Regions from separate parts of the Streptosporangium sp. NPDC051022 genome, predicted to be linked through region 3. Evidence: riboswitches for the same ligand, from Rfam matches in the RefSeq annotation. Region 3 holds a riboswitch; each other region holds the start of a gene.
What was found. Region 3 has a riboswitch for cyclic di-AMP ahead of AB0N02_RS10270 (CHAP domain-containing protein). Riboswitches for the same ligand answer to the same signal wherever they lie in the genome.

Region 1 (3,199 bases), on a different contig from region 3:
CGACTGGATCCGGGTGGCGGTGGCCGACCTCCGGGGGCGCTTCGTGGGGCGCAGGGACGGACGCAACGACGCGCGTACCGAGGACGAGCTGGTCCGCGCGGTCCGGGGCCTGACCCGGACCGCGGTGGCCGAGGCCGGTCTCGGATGGTCCTCCGTCGCCCACGCGGTGGTCGGCAGTCCCGGCGTGTACGACCCCGAGACGGGACGGCTGCACCTGGCCGCGAACCTGCCCGGCTGGGGCACCCCCGGTCTGGTGGACCGCCTGTGCGCGGCGCTGGGGACCGAGGTGACCATCGAGAACGACATCAACCTGGCGGCCCTGGGCGAGCACGCGCACGGCGAGGGCAAGGGACGATCCCATTTCGCGCTGGTGTCCATCGGCACCGGTGTCGGCATGGGCATCGTCGTCAACGGCGAGCTGTACTCGGGGGCGCGCGGCGCCGCGGGGGAGGTCTCCTACCTGCCCACCGGGGAGGATCCGGTTCCCGGCAGGGAGGCGCTGGAGCACGGACCGACCGAGACCCCGGTCGGCGCCCTCGGCGTGGTGCGCGCGGCACGCGCGGCCGGGGCGCGGGTGGAGACGGCGAAGGAGGTCTTCGGCGCCGCGGCGGCCGGAGACCCCGTGGCCCTGGCCGTCGTCGAGGCCGAGGGGCGACGGATCGGCGACCTGATCGTCGCGGTGGCCTCGGTTCTCGATCCGGAGATCGTGGTGCTCAGCGGTGGCGTCGGCCGTAACCTCGACCTTCTCGGCGACTCCATCGCCGCCAGGATCGCCGAGCTGGGTCCGCTGCGTCCCACCGTGGTCACGAGCAGCCTGGGGGACAGCGGGGTGCTGCTGGGCGCCGTCACGCGCGCGCTCGGCCGGGCCTGGGACGTCATCTTCGCCGGCCGGCACGGCTGATCCGCTTCGCTGGCCGGTACGGCCGGTCCGCCCGGCGGAAGCCTCGTCCCGGATTCTGGCCGGAGCCCTGTCCGACGCCCTGGCCGGGGCCCGTTCCGCCGCTCTGCGCCGGAGGCGAGGATTCGCGGAACAGGCCCCGTCCGGCGGAGGGTCAGGGGGCGGTGGCGGGCGCCGGGGCCGGGGCGGCGGTCGTCGGCGCGGGTTGATCGGTGGGGGTGGTCGGTGCGGTCGGTGCGGGCTGGACGGCCTGCTGGGCCTGCTCAGCCTGTTTGGCCTGTTTGGCCCGCTCGGCTTGTGCGGCCTGTTCTGCCCGCTTGGCCTGTGCGGCCTCCTTGGCCTGTTCGATGGAGAGCTTGACCCCCTTGGGGTCGGGGCGTACGGCGCCGACGAAGCTGTCACGGCGCCACGCGCCCAGCTTCTCCACCTTGACCACGTCGCCGGTGCTCGGGGCGTGGACCATGTACCCGGGCTTGCTGATCATGCCGACATGGCCGAGGTTGTGGAAGAAGACCAGGTCACCCGGCTGGAGGTCCTTCCAGGCGATCTTCTTGGAGAAGGCGGAGTACTGCGCTGCGGCCACCCGCGGCAGGTGGATTCCGGCGGCGCCGTACGCGCGGAGCATCAGGCCGGAGCAGTCGAACCCTCCGTTGCCGGTGCCGCCCCAGACGTACGGCGTGCCGCGCTTGGACATGGCCCACTGCAGGGCCTTCTTCCAGGCGGGGGCGGACGGTTTCCTCGTGGTCTTCGGGGTTTCGGCGGCCCCCGGGGCGTCGGAGGCGTCGGCGCCGGTGAGGGCGGCGGGCGCGAGGGATATGACGGGGGCGAGAGAGGAGTCGACGGGGCCGGGGGCGGGAGAGGTGAGGAAGGCGGCTGTCGTGAGGGAGGGGGAGGAGGCCGCGAGCGCGGAGTCGGCCATCGCGAGAGTGGGGATCGCGAACGCGGTGGCGCCGGTGACGATCAGGGTCAGGACACGGGGGTAGGTCTTGCCGGTCAGGATCGTTCCTTCCATAAGGCCGGCCGGGTGAGCTGTCGGGCTCGGACGTGAAGGTCGCCCTACGGCGCGCGAGAGCGCCGATTCGCCCCAAGGGATCCAGCGGGGGACGGCAGGAGACGTGCTCCGGCAAGCGGAGGTGAAGACTCCGGACGCCCCGTGGATCCCGGAAGTGGTTCCCCGGCTCCGCGCAGGCCGGAAAAGGGGGGTGGCCTGCGAGGATTAGGCGACGATGCGAATGGCCAGGACCTTAACGAAACGGTCAAAAGATCGCAAATAGGACAAAATTCTTATGCCTCGTCAGAGGAAGATGTGTCCGATGGGTGAGATTGGTGTTCGCTCCACGAGACGGACCGGTAAGGTGCGTGCATGGATTCGCGCAACATTCGCCTGGCCGTCATCCCCGGGGACGGGATTGGAACCGAGGTCGTCACGGAGGGCCTGAAGGTCCTGGAAGCCGTCGGCACGAAGGTGGAGACGACCACCTACGACCTGGGTGCCAAGCGGTACCACAAGACCGGTGAGGTCCTTCCCGAGGCGGTTCTGGAGGAGTTGCGCGGATACGACGCGATCCTGCTCGGCGCGGTCGGCGACCCCAGCGTCCCGCCGGGCATCCTGGAGCGCGACCTGCTGCTCAAGCTCCGTTTCGAGCTCGACCACTACGTCAACCTGCGTCCGGTCAAGCTCTTCCCCGGCGTCGAGACCCCGCTGGGCAAGTCCGGCCCCGAGGACATCGACATGGTCGTCATCCGTGAGGGCACCGAGGGCCTGTACGCGGGCGCCGGTGGCGTGCTGCGCCGTGGCACCTCGCAGGAGATCGCCACCCAGGAGTCGCTGAACACCGCCCACGGCGTCGAGCGCGTCGTCCGCTACGCCTTCGAGAAGGCGCTCAGCAGGCCGCGCAAGAAGCTGACGCTGGTCCACAAGACCAACGTCCTCACCTTCGCCGGTGACCTCTGGGCCCGCACCTTCGACCGGGTCAGCCTGGAGTACCCCGACGTCACCACCGACTACAGCCACATCGACGCCGCCTCGATGTTCTTCGTCAACCAGCCCGAGCGGTTCGACGTGATCGTCACCGACAACCTCTTCGGCGACATCATCACCGACATCGGCGCGGCCATCGCCGGTGGCATCGGCCTGGCGGCCAGCGGCAACATCAACCCCGACCGCACCGCGCCCAGCATGTTCGAGCCGGTCCACGGCAGCGCCCCCGACATCGCGGGCCAGGGCAAGGCCGACCCGACCGCGACGATCCTGTCGGTCGCCATGCTCCTGGACCACCTCGGCCTGGCCGAGGAGTCCGC
Region 2 (3,199 bases), on a different contig from region 3:
CATATCATGAGTACTTCACGTAGCGCCCGCTATGTCAACAGCGCGTGCTACCTCTATGAAGAGCAGAACTTGACGACCTTTGAACAAGCCGTTTACCGTTCCTGGCGGGCGGCATTGATTCCAGACAACTCACGCCTCGGTCACAGGTGCGGGGGGAGCGACTCCAGATGGCATATCCCGAAGTGGATTCCCGTCGCGGCGACGGCCTCCTGAGCGTGGGCGAGATCGGCCTCAGCGACGAGGATCTCGTGTTGCTGGCGGAGCTCGCCAAGGGGGTCACCGTGGATCGGGTGGGCCGTCGTCTCGACATCAGCGGCCGGACGGTCCGGCGCAGGCTCCGCGGGATCTGCGACCGCATCGGTGTGGCGACGGCGATCGAAGCCGTGGCCTGGGCCGCCCGCAGACGGCTGATCTGAGCCTGTTCCGCGGAGTCCGGGCTTTCCTGCCCCTTGGGACTCTCGGCGCGGCCAGGTGCCTCTGAGCGCCGCGACAGGCCGTTCCGCGCCGGGAGGGCCGGGACAGCCGGGAGGGCCGCGGCCCGCTTCCGCGGGCCACGACCGGAAGCGCCTCAGTCGGCGATGCGCACGCCGCCCGCGAAGGGCCGGTTGTCGATCGTGGTGACGTGGACGACGTCACCGGTCTGCGGCGCGTGGACCATCAGGCCCGCGCCGATGTAGATCCCGACGTGGTGCAGGTCGCTGTAGAAGAAGACCAGGTCTCCGGGGCGGAGCTCGTTTCTGGAGACGTGGGTTCCGGCCGTCCACTGGTCGCCCGTGTAGTGCGGCAGGCTGATGCCGACCTTCTGGTAGGCCCACATCACCAGGCCGGAGCAGTCGAAGGTGCTGGGCCCCTCCGCGCCCCACACGTACGGTCTGAGCTGCTGGGTGAGGGCCCAGCGGGCGGCCTCGGCGGCCTTGCCCTCGCCCGTGATCGGCACGTTGATCCTGACCCGGCTGCTCCGGTTGCGGGCGGCCTGCGTGCGCACCTCGCTGAACAGGTCGCCCTCGACCCTCTTCACCAGGCGCTCGATCCTGGTGCGCCTGGCCCCCAGCTGGGAGAGGAGGGTGTTGACCTCGTCGGTGCGGGCCTTGGCACCGGCCTGGGCGCGCTTGGCGGTCTCGATCGCCTCGCCGATCTGGGCGACCTCCTGGCTCTGCTGCTGCTGGAGCGCGTAGTTCGTGGTCGCCTGGTCGAGGAAGGTCTCGGGGTTGGACGACTGGGTGAAGGCGAGCGCGGAGGCCAGGCCGCCCGCCATGTAGGTGCTCTGCGCCAGCAGGGTGGCCTTGGAGCGCCGGGTCTCCAGCTCCGCCTCGCTGACGGCGAGGGTCTTCTTGGCGCTCGCGGCGGCGCGCTGCGCCTCCTTGAGCTTGATCCGCCCGCCGTTGTACTGCTCGCTGAGCGTCTCGATCTCGGTGTGCAGTTTCTCGGCCTGCTTGGCGAGCTGCTGGAGGCTGGGCTTCGGTTCGGCGGTCGCCATCAGGGGAGTGCCGAGGACCAGGGAGGCGAACACCAGCCCGACGACCGTCATCCGGCGCGATAGCCCGCGCGTCACGTGTTCTCGATGGCGGGCATGCCTGCCCGCGCGCTCTCTCCCACGGTTGCGCGTGCGCTTCACCAACAGGCTCCTCTCTCGGCCGCCTGCCGGGTTAGCTGACGGGTTCGGGCCGGAGGCAGCCCTACCGTGCGCCGGTGGCGCTTCGGATTCACCCCGGGGGACTGGAGGGTGGGTCCCCGGCTCCCCATCTGCGGGGATTCGGCGGGTTCAGCACTTTACGTTGCTGACATCGAGCACGGACATTAGTGCAATTGGAGGTTCATGCTCAACCAGAACTGCAAAGCCGGTAGAGCTTTCACAACTGAAATGTCACGGGAAGGTCACGTCATTTCAAGATCGACATATGTGTCACGCAGGCCCCGGATCTTTCGGGCCCGTTCGCGTGAGAGGTCGTCGCAGGTCTGCGTTCCACGAGGGGATCGGACCGGGTGTACGGCCGGCGCGCCCGCCCCGCGGCGGCCGGTGGGCTGCCGCGTGTCATCCGGCGGATCCGAGGGGGGAGTTAAGGACGAGCCGTAAACAGACGCTGACGAGGACGTACGCTGATCGGTCATGGAGCAGGTAGCGGAGCAGTTTCCGGCGCGGGCCGTACGTGATTCCGGGGCGGTGGAACGACGGGCCGGAGACGGCGGCGGAGAGGCCGGCGCCGAGGTCGCGGGGGAGCGGTCGCCGGGCGGTCCGGGGGCCGGGACGGCGGTGGTCACGGTGCGCCGTGCCCGCACCCCGGACGTGCGCGCCATCCGGCGGCTCGTCGACACCTACGCCGGGGCGGGGCCGCGCCTGCTGGAGAAGGCCACGGTCACCCTGTACGAGGACGTCCAGGAGTTCTGGGTGGCCGACAGGGGCGGCGTCGTCGTGGGGTGCGGAGCGCTTCACGTCCTCTGGGAGGACCTCGCCGAGATCCGGACCGTCGCCGTCGACCCCGGATGCCGGGGGCTGGGCATCGGGCACCTGATCGTCTCCTCGCTTATCGGCACCGCGGGCGATCTCGGTCTGCGCCGGGTCTTCTGTCTCACCTTCGAGGTCGATTTCTTCGCCAGGCACGGATTCAAGGAGATCCAGGGGACGCCCGTCTCGCCCGAGGTCTACGCGGAACTGCTCGCCTCGTATGACGAGGGTGTCGCCGAGTTCCTTGACCTGGAGCACGTCAAGCCGAACACCTTGGGGAACACGCGAATGCTGCTTCATCTGACACGGCGGGACGCCTGAGTTGACTGTGGTGCTGACTGATCGGAAAGGTGACTGTTGATACCTATGTCGATACCTTGTGCACCAGCATGCATGTGAGTCTGACATGTGCCACATGCACAGTCGAAGTGAGGTGACGCGGTGAGCACCGGACAGCCGCCGTATCCGCAGGATGATCCCGACCGCGCACCGTCGGGTCATCCTCAATACGGACAGAATGCGGGTCGAGCCCCTGGCGAACTCGACCCCGATGTGACAGTCGTGGGATATCGATCCGAGAACACGGGACCGGGGCAGGCCCAGCCCGGCTACGGTCAGCAGGGCTACGGCCAGCAGGCCGGTTACGGGCAGCAGGCCGACTACGGCCAGCAGGCTTCCCAGCCCGGCTACGGCCAGCAGCAGGGTTACGGCCAGCAGGGCGGTACGGGCGCGTACGGCCAGCAGGCCTCCTCCCAG
Region 3 (3,199 bases):
GACCTCCTCGCGGTCCGTCGGCAGGCCCGCCTTCTTGAACAGGTCCGTCCGGTAGCACATGGTCATGCCGCCGATGTCGGTGCCGAGGGCGAACAGCTTGCCCTCGGCGTTGACGCCGTTGTCCCACTTGGCCGCGGGGAAGTCGGCCTTGCGGTCGTTGAGGCCGTACTCGCCGAGGTCGGTGAAGAACTGCGGCCTGGCCTTCATCAGTCCCATCGCGCCCTCGTCCAGGGCGATGATGTCGGCGGCGCCGCTGCCCGCCTGCAGGCGCTGGAGCAGCTGGGGTAGGTAGACGTCCTCGAAGCGGTCGGTCAGGTTCTGGTACTTGACCTGGATGTTCGGATGCGCGGCGTTCCACGTCTCGACGGCCTTGTCGTAGCCGAAGTTCTCGCCGCCGCCGAAGGTGTGCACGGTGACGGTCACCGGCTCGGCCGCGGCGGAGCCGCTCGGCGCGGGGGCGGCGGATTCGCCCGAACCGCCCGAACTGCACGAGGCCACGGCCAGTGCGGTGGCCGCCACCACCGTGACCGCGGCGAGCCTGCCGTGCCGCCTCTTGTTCAACATTCCGGACCCCTCTCAGGTGGTCGCCCGAATCGGTGGGAGGTGCCGCCGCGGCGCGGGTCCCCGACGACCGCGACCCCGCGACGGGGTGGTTCCTCAATGTTTTGGGAGCGCTCCCACGAAGAGTGGACGACGGGCAACCGAAACGTCAATACGCCGAAACTCAACCGTTATATCCTGTGGCGCGCCGGGGGATGTAGCAGCATATAAGCGACAAAAGGGGCATGGGAACCTTTGGGAGCGCTCCCATAACATGAGGCGCAACAGGCGACCGGAACGCCGAAAGGGGCACGGCTCGGATGAGTCGTGCCCCTTTTCCGGATGCGGGGGTCAGCCGGTACGGCGAGCGGTGGTCACTCGCTGTAGGCCGGGTAGCCGTAGCCGACGACCTGGGAGGTCGGGCGGACGCGCTGCTCGACCTTGCCGTTGCCGGTGTTGCCCTCGATCGTGGTGATCGTGCCGTCGCCGTTGTCCTTCTTCAGGAAGCCGACGTGGTCGATCCCGTCGAGGTCCTTGCCGCGCTGCCAGTCGAAGTAGACGACCGCGCCGGGCTTGGGAGTGGTGCCCCAGTGGCCGTTCTCCTTGAACCACTTGGCGTGGGTGACGGTGTAGGCGTCCCAGCCCATGGTGGGACGGATGCCGGCGTGCTCGCCGACCCAGGAGACGAACATCGCGCACCAGGGGGCGTTGGCGTAGTCCCGGATGCGGCCGCCGTCGCGGGCGGTGGTCTCCTTGGCGCGCTCGGTGGACATGTACCAGGACTGGAACTTGGTCCCGCCGCCCTGGGCGTTCTCGCTGATGCCGATCTGCTGCGAGGCGAGGTCCAGGACCTGCTGTGCGGTGACCCTGGGCTGCTTCTCGGCCTTCGCCTCGGCGGCGGTCTTGACGACACTGACGTTCTGGGCGGTGTTGGCGCTCTCCGCGGGAGGGGCGCTGATGGGGCCGTGGGCCGGGGCGTCCGCCAGGGCTGCGGGTCCCGCGACGATTCCGCCCGCGAGGGCGATGGAAGTTCCCAGGATGATTCGGGCCAGGTAGTGCGTCTTGGGGGTGGTGGTAAGGCGGTGCTTGGCCATAAGAGACTAACTCCTTGCTTCGCTTCCATGCCGCCTACCGGGTTAGCTGACGGGTTCGGGCTGGGAAGTGCCCTACGGCGCGTGATCGCGCTGATTCACCCCAAAAAAGTGGTTCCCCGGTTCCCTGAGACTCGCGGGCTTTCCCGTGAGGCTCCTGGATTCGGCGGCCGTGTTCATCGGGCGGAAGATCCGCCTGGCGAACACGGTCGGGCAATGTGCTCGTAATGGGCTGACCTGCGAAGGTCTAGGTGCTCACCACGAATTCGTTGAACGTACGTGAACCGGACAGACGATTACAAGTCCGACACATTGCCATGGCTTGGGAATAGGTGTGAAACGAGCGGGACGATCAGCCGGGCCGTGCCGATCCCGCGCCCGCGCCGATCTTTGATTCGACGCCGAAAATCCCTATGACACAGGGCTTTTCATGCGGTCAACCAGAAACGGGACGGGTGGTTACCGTCGTCCCGGATGATCCGCCCCAAGGTAAACGTAGATCTTTTGGCTGACCCGGCTCTCCGCCGGGTAAAAGTGATCGTCCTTTACCCGCGGTCGGTGTCCCGCGGGGTCGGGATTCCGGCTCCGGCCGGGCGCAGGACGGTCGGCGGCCCGATCCCGTTGTCGGCGCCGGTGACCATCGTGGTGGAACCGGTGAGGTCGGGGATGGTGTCGGCGGTCCGCATGACCTGGGTTCCTCCGAGGGAGGGGGTGGTGTGCGAAACGGTCTCGCACGCCGTCGTGGATCGGCGAGAGTCGACCGCGCAAGTGCGTGTATTCGGGTGTTCACCCGGAGTTCCCGGGCGTGTAAGACATCCCGGTTACGGTGAGGCAGTCGTGAACGGGTCATCGCCCGGCGTGGAGGACGGTCGAGACCACGCGCGGGAGCAGGGTTCGGCCGTCGCATGGGTGGAGTCCCCGCTGCAGATGCTCTGCGCCGTGGAGGCATACCATGCCGGGCTGCTCGGCGCCCACGCCCGGGTGGTGCCCCGGGCCAAGCTTCGCCCGCTGGTCGTCACCCGTCGTGAGGTCATCCGGCTCGGCCTGCCCGCCGGCCTCGAGGTGACCACGCCGGAGCCCGAGATGCCCAGACCCCGCCGGGGCGCCGGCTGGGCGGTCGGCGACGCCTTCTCCGGCAAGGTCCAGGCCGCCCTGCTCACCGCCCTCCCGGGACGGATCGTGATCGTCGACGACGGGCTGGCCACGATCAGGCTGCTGGAACTGCTCACCGGGCGCCCCTGGACGCCCCTGCTGCGTGCCAGGGCCACTCCGGGCCTCCTCCGGACCGCCCTCGGCGCCGCCGCCGGCCTGCGGCTGCGGGCCGCGGCGAGGTCGGGCCGGTTGTCGATCTTCACGGCGCTGCCGGTCCCCGCCGAGCTGGCGCAGGCCGTACGCGACAGGGGGGCCGAGCTGGTCACCCACGACTTCGGCTGGCTCCGCTCGCAGCCCATGCGCAAGCCGGGTCCCGAGGAACGCACCGTCGTCCTCGGCACCTCACTGGTCCGCAACGGCCTCATCCACCGTGACCGCTACTTCACCTGGCTGGCCGGACTCGGCTCCGCCGGGCC
Region 4 (3,199 bases), on a different contig from region 3:
CGGGCCAGGCTGGTGCTGAGCCCGCGAGGACGGCGGGTGCGCCAGGTGGTCGTCGACTCCCGGCGGACCTACCTGGACGGGCTGATCGCCGACTGGGACGAGGCGGACCGCGAGGTCTTGGCCCGGCTGCTCACCCGCTTCGCCGAGGCGGCCACGGCCAGGCCGCCGGACCTGGCCCACCTCGACCGGCTCATCGCCGAGGCGATCGAGGAGACCTCGGCGGGCACTACTCTCCCGTGACGCCGTCGACCCGCTCGCGGATGAGGTCGGCGTGGCCGTTGTGCCGGGCGTACTCCTCGATCATGTGCACGAGGATCCACCGCAGTGAGACGTCCTGCCCCCTGCGCTGCCGCCTGCCCAGGGTGTCCAGCGACAGTCCGGCGTAGAGCTCGCGGACGTCGTCGACCTCGGCGCGCCAGCAGGCCAGGGCCTCCTCGGCAGGGCAGGAGTCCAGCAGGTCGAAGTCGCCGTCGGGCTCCTGCTCGGTGTAGTAGAACGGCGGCGCCTCCTGGTCGTGGAGGACGTTGCGGAACCAGTGACGCTCGACCTCGGTCATGTGGCGGACCAGTCCCAGCAGGGACAGCCCGGAGGGCTTGACGGGACGCAGGACGAGCTGTTCCCGCGACAGCCCCGTGCACTTGAGCGCCAGGGTCTCCCGATGCCAGTCCAGCCACGCGTACAGCATGGCGGCCTCGTCGGCGATGAGCGGGGGAGCGACGCGGTCGTTTGTCATGGATCTCATCCTGGCCGCACGCGCGAACGCTGTCATACGGTTTTGCGCCCGGCCCGGCCCCGAACGGCCCTGAACGGCCCAGGAGGGGCGGGAGGGGGCGGGAGATCCTGGGACCTGCCGGGCCCCGGGCGGGCCGGAGGCCGGGAGCGGCCGGGGCGGGAGCCGGGACCGGCCGGGGATCCGGGGCGGGCCCCCGGCCGGGGCGGGCACGGGGCCCGCCGGAGGCCTCAGTACATCGAGATGTGGACGTGGTCGTAGTGGTTGGCGGTGATCCCGCCCCGGTCCGACATACCGCGCCAGCCCGAACCGGTGTCGATGCGCTGGCGCCAGATCACATACTTGACGCCGAGCCGGGCCTTGTTCTTTATGGCCCAGGCGGCTATCTCGTCGCCGAGCGCGACGTTCTCCGCCGAGGGCAGGGAACCGCCGGTGCTCATCATGAAGTCGCAGGCGCGGCCGAGGGGGTGCTCGCCGCCGTCGTTCTCCGCCCGGTAGCAGCCGACCTCGTGGGGAAGCTTGAAGGCCCGCCCGACGGCCTCGCGCATGATCCGGGTGCGGTCGGTGATGTTGTCCTCCCCGGTGGGGAGCTGGGGCGCCCAGCCGCCGTCGGTGAGGCGGCCCGAGCCCGTCGGAACGAGCCGGTCGAGCTTTTCCTGGATGCCGCGGATCATCTTCTCCGCTTCCTGGCGCTGGGCCTCCACCGTCCTGGCCTCCTGACCGATCCGTTCGGTGAGTACGGCCGCCTTGTCCGCGGCCTGTTTCATCAGATCCCGGCTGCGCGCGAAACCCTCCAGATAGGCGCTCTGCTGGGCGGTGAGCTGTTCCATGACGGCGGCGCCGCTCATGCTGGGGGCGAACAGCATCGTGGGCAGGTCGACGGGGCCGCTCTGGTAGCGGAGCTGGGCGATGGAGTCGACCCGCTTGCCGGCCTCGGCGTAGGCCTCCTCGGCCTTGCGCAGGTCCGCCTTGGCGGTCTCCTCGGCCTTCTGGGCCTTTCTCAGCGACTCCCGCTTGGCCGCGTAGGCCTCGATGAGCTTGTCGACCTTCTTGTTCAGCCGGGCCAGCTCCGCGCGGAGCTCGGGTTCGGCCGGCTTGGGCGCCGCGTTGCCCGCGGCCGCCGCGCTCAGGACGAAGGCGAGGACCGCGACCGCGCAGACGGTCAGGGTCATGTGACGTCGGAACGTGGGGGACAGAGCCGCCACAGCTCTCCTCTCCTCACGCCTACCGGGTTAGCTGACGGGTTCGGGCTGGAGAGAGCCCTTCCACCGAAGTGGTTCACCCCAAATGCGTGGGTCCCCGGCTCTCAGGCGAGGCGCCTGAGATTAGGCATATCGAACCTTTTGTCCGATGCGTGAGGATAGTAGTGGTAAAGCGGGGGGTAATGCGACCCCAAGTCGAGATAAAGTGGTGATCGTTTCGTGATAATCATGGGGAGGGGGTGCACGGTCCGCCCGCGCCTTTCAGCGCTCCGCTGTCCCGCTCTCCCGGTGGGGCTCGGCGACGATCAGCTCGCCCACCCGGGCGGCGATCTCCTCGCGGGCCTCCTCGGCGAGACCCGAGTCGGTGATCACAAGATGGGCCTCGGCCAGCCCGGCGATCGTGCTGATCCCGACGGTTCCCCATTTGGTGTGGTCGGCGGGAACCACCAGACGGCGGGCCGAGGCGATCAACCCCCGGTCGATCTCGGCCTCCAGCAGGTCGGGCGTGGTGAACCCGGCGCGGACGCTCATGCCGTGCACGCCCAGGAACAGGGTGTCCACGTGCAGCCCCCGGACGGCCGCCACGGCGATCGGGCCGACCAGCGCGTCCGAGGGGGTGCGCACGCCACCGGTCAGCACCACGGTGCGGTCGGCGCGGGGCGAGCGGTGGAAGACGTCGGCGACCCGGATCGAGTTGGTGATCACCGTCAGTTCGGGCACCTCCACCAGGAGATGGGCGAGCGTCCAGGTGGTCGTCCCCGCGGAGAGCGCGACGGCCGTGCCGGGCCGGACGAGCCCGGCCGCGTGCCGGGCGATCGCCTCCTTCTCCGCCCGCCGGCGCACCGGCCCGGCGGTGAACCCGGACTCCTCGGCCGGGCCGAGGCCCGTGGCGGTGGCCCCGCCGTGGACCTTCTCGATCAGCCCGCGCTCCGCCAGCGCCTCCAGGTCCCTGCGGATCGTCATGTCGGACACGCCGAACTCGCGGACCAGGTCGGCGACCCTGACCCCGCCGCTGCCGCGCACCCGCTCCACGATCACCTGTTGCCGCTGCTGAGCGAGCATCGACCCACTCCTCGATCCACCATGTTCCAGCAAATTGCCACAGAAAGCTTAGGGTCAAATGTTTGATCCCGGTGGGTTGCCGTTCACAGCCGCGCGAGCTCGGCGCCGATGTTCTCCCTCGCCCGGACCTCCAGATCGGCGATGTGGAAGATCACCGGAAGGTCGAGCAGGGAACGCAGCACGGCGGCCCTGCCCTCCAGGAAGG

Region 1: another riboswitch for cyclic di-AMP. It lies ahead of AB0N02_RS39965 (NlpC/P60 family protein); the one in region 3 lies ahead of AB0N02_RS10270 (CHAP domain-containing protein).
Region 2: another riboswitch for cyclic di-AMP. It lies ahead of AB0N02_RS17540 (NlpC/P60 family protein); the one in region 3 lies ahead of AB0N02_RS10270 (CHAP domain-containing protein).
Region 4: another riboswitch for cyclic di-AMP. It lies ahead of AB0N02_RS32530 (hypothetical protein); the one in region 3 lies ahead of AB0N02_RS10270 (CHAP domain-containing protein).

The regions. Positions count from the first base shown of each region.
Region 1 is NZ_JBFBCF010000038.1:26,281-29,479, forward strand. Features, by position in the region: gene AB0N02_RS39960 (ROK family transcriptional regulator) at 1-901, shown strand, start outside; gene AB0N02_RS39965 (NlpC/P60 family protein) at 1,053-1,910, opposite strand; cyclic di-AMP (ydaO/yuaA leader) riboswitch at 1,898-2,116, opposite strand; gene AB0N02_RS39970 (3-isopropylmalate dehydrogenase) at 2,262-3,199, shown strand, end outside.
Region 2 is NZ_JBFBCF010000009.1:87,432-90,630, reverse strand. Features, by position in the region: gene AB0N02_RS17550 (helix-turn-helix domain-containing protein) at 1-3, opposite strand, end outside; gene AB0N02_RS17545 (LuxR C-terminal-related transcriptional regulator) at 168-416, shown strand; gene AB0N02_RS17540 (NlpC/P60 family protein) at 569-1,552, opposite strand; cyclic di-AMP (ydaO/yuaA leader) riboswitch at 1,621-1,769, opposite strand; gene AB0N02_RS17535 (amino-acid N-acetyltransferase) at 2,252-2,764, shown strand; gene AB0N02_RS17530 (RDD family protein) at 3,005-3,199, shown strand, end outside.
Region 3 is NZ_JBFBCF010000004.1:228,686-231,884, reverse strand. Features, by position in the region: gene AB0N02_RS10275 (ABC transporter substrate-binding protein) at 1-564, opposite strand, end outside; gene AB0N02_RS10270 (CHAP domain-containing protein) at 915-1,634, opposite strand; cyclic di-AMP (ydaO/yuaA leader) riboswitch at 1,651-1,810, opposite strand; gene AB0N02_RS10265 (hypothetical protein) at 2,177-2,317, opposite strand; gene AB0N02_RS10260 (hypothetical protein) at 2,469-3,199, shown strand, end outside.
Region 4 is NZ_JBFBCF010000025.1:20,649-23,847, reverse strand. Features, by position in the region: gene AB0N02_RS32540 (MarR family winged helix-turn-helix transcriptional regulator) at 1-240, shown strand, start outside; gene AB0N02_RS32535 (DinB family protein) at 227-733, opposite strand; gene AB0N02_RS32530 (hypothetical protein) at 961-1,902, opposite strand; cyclic di-AMP (ydaO/yuaA leader) riboswitch at 1,938-2,072, opposite strand; gene AB0N02_RS32525 (DeoR/GlpR family DNA-binding transcription regulator) at 2,194-2,994, opposite strand; gene AB0N02_RS32520 (HD domain-containing protein) at 3,078-3,199, opposite strand, start outside.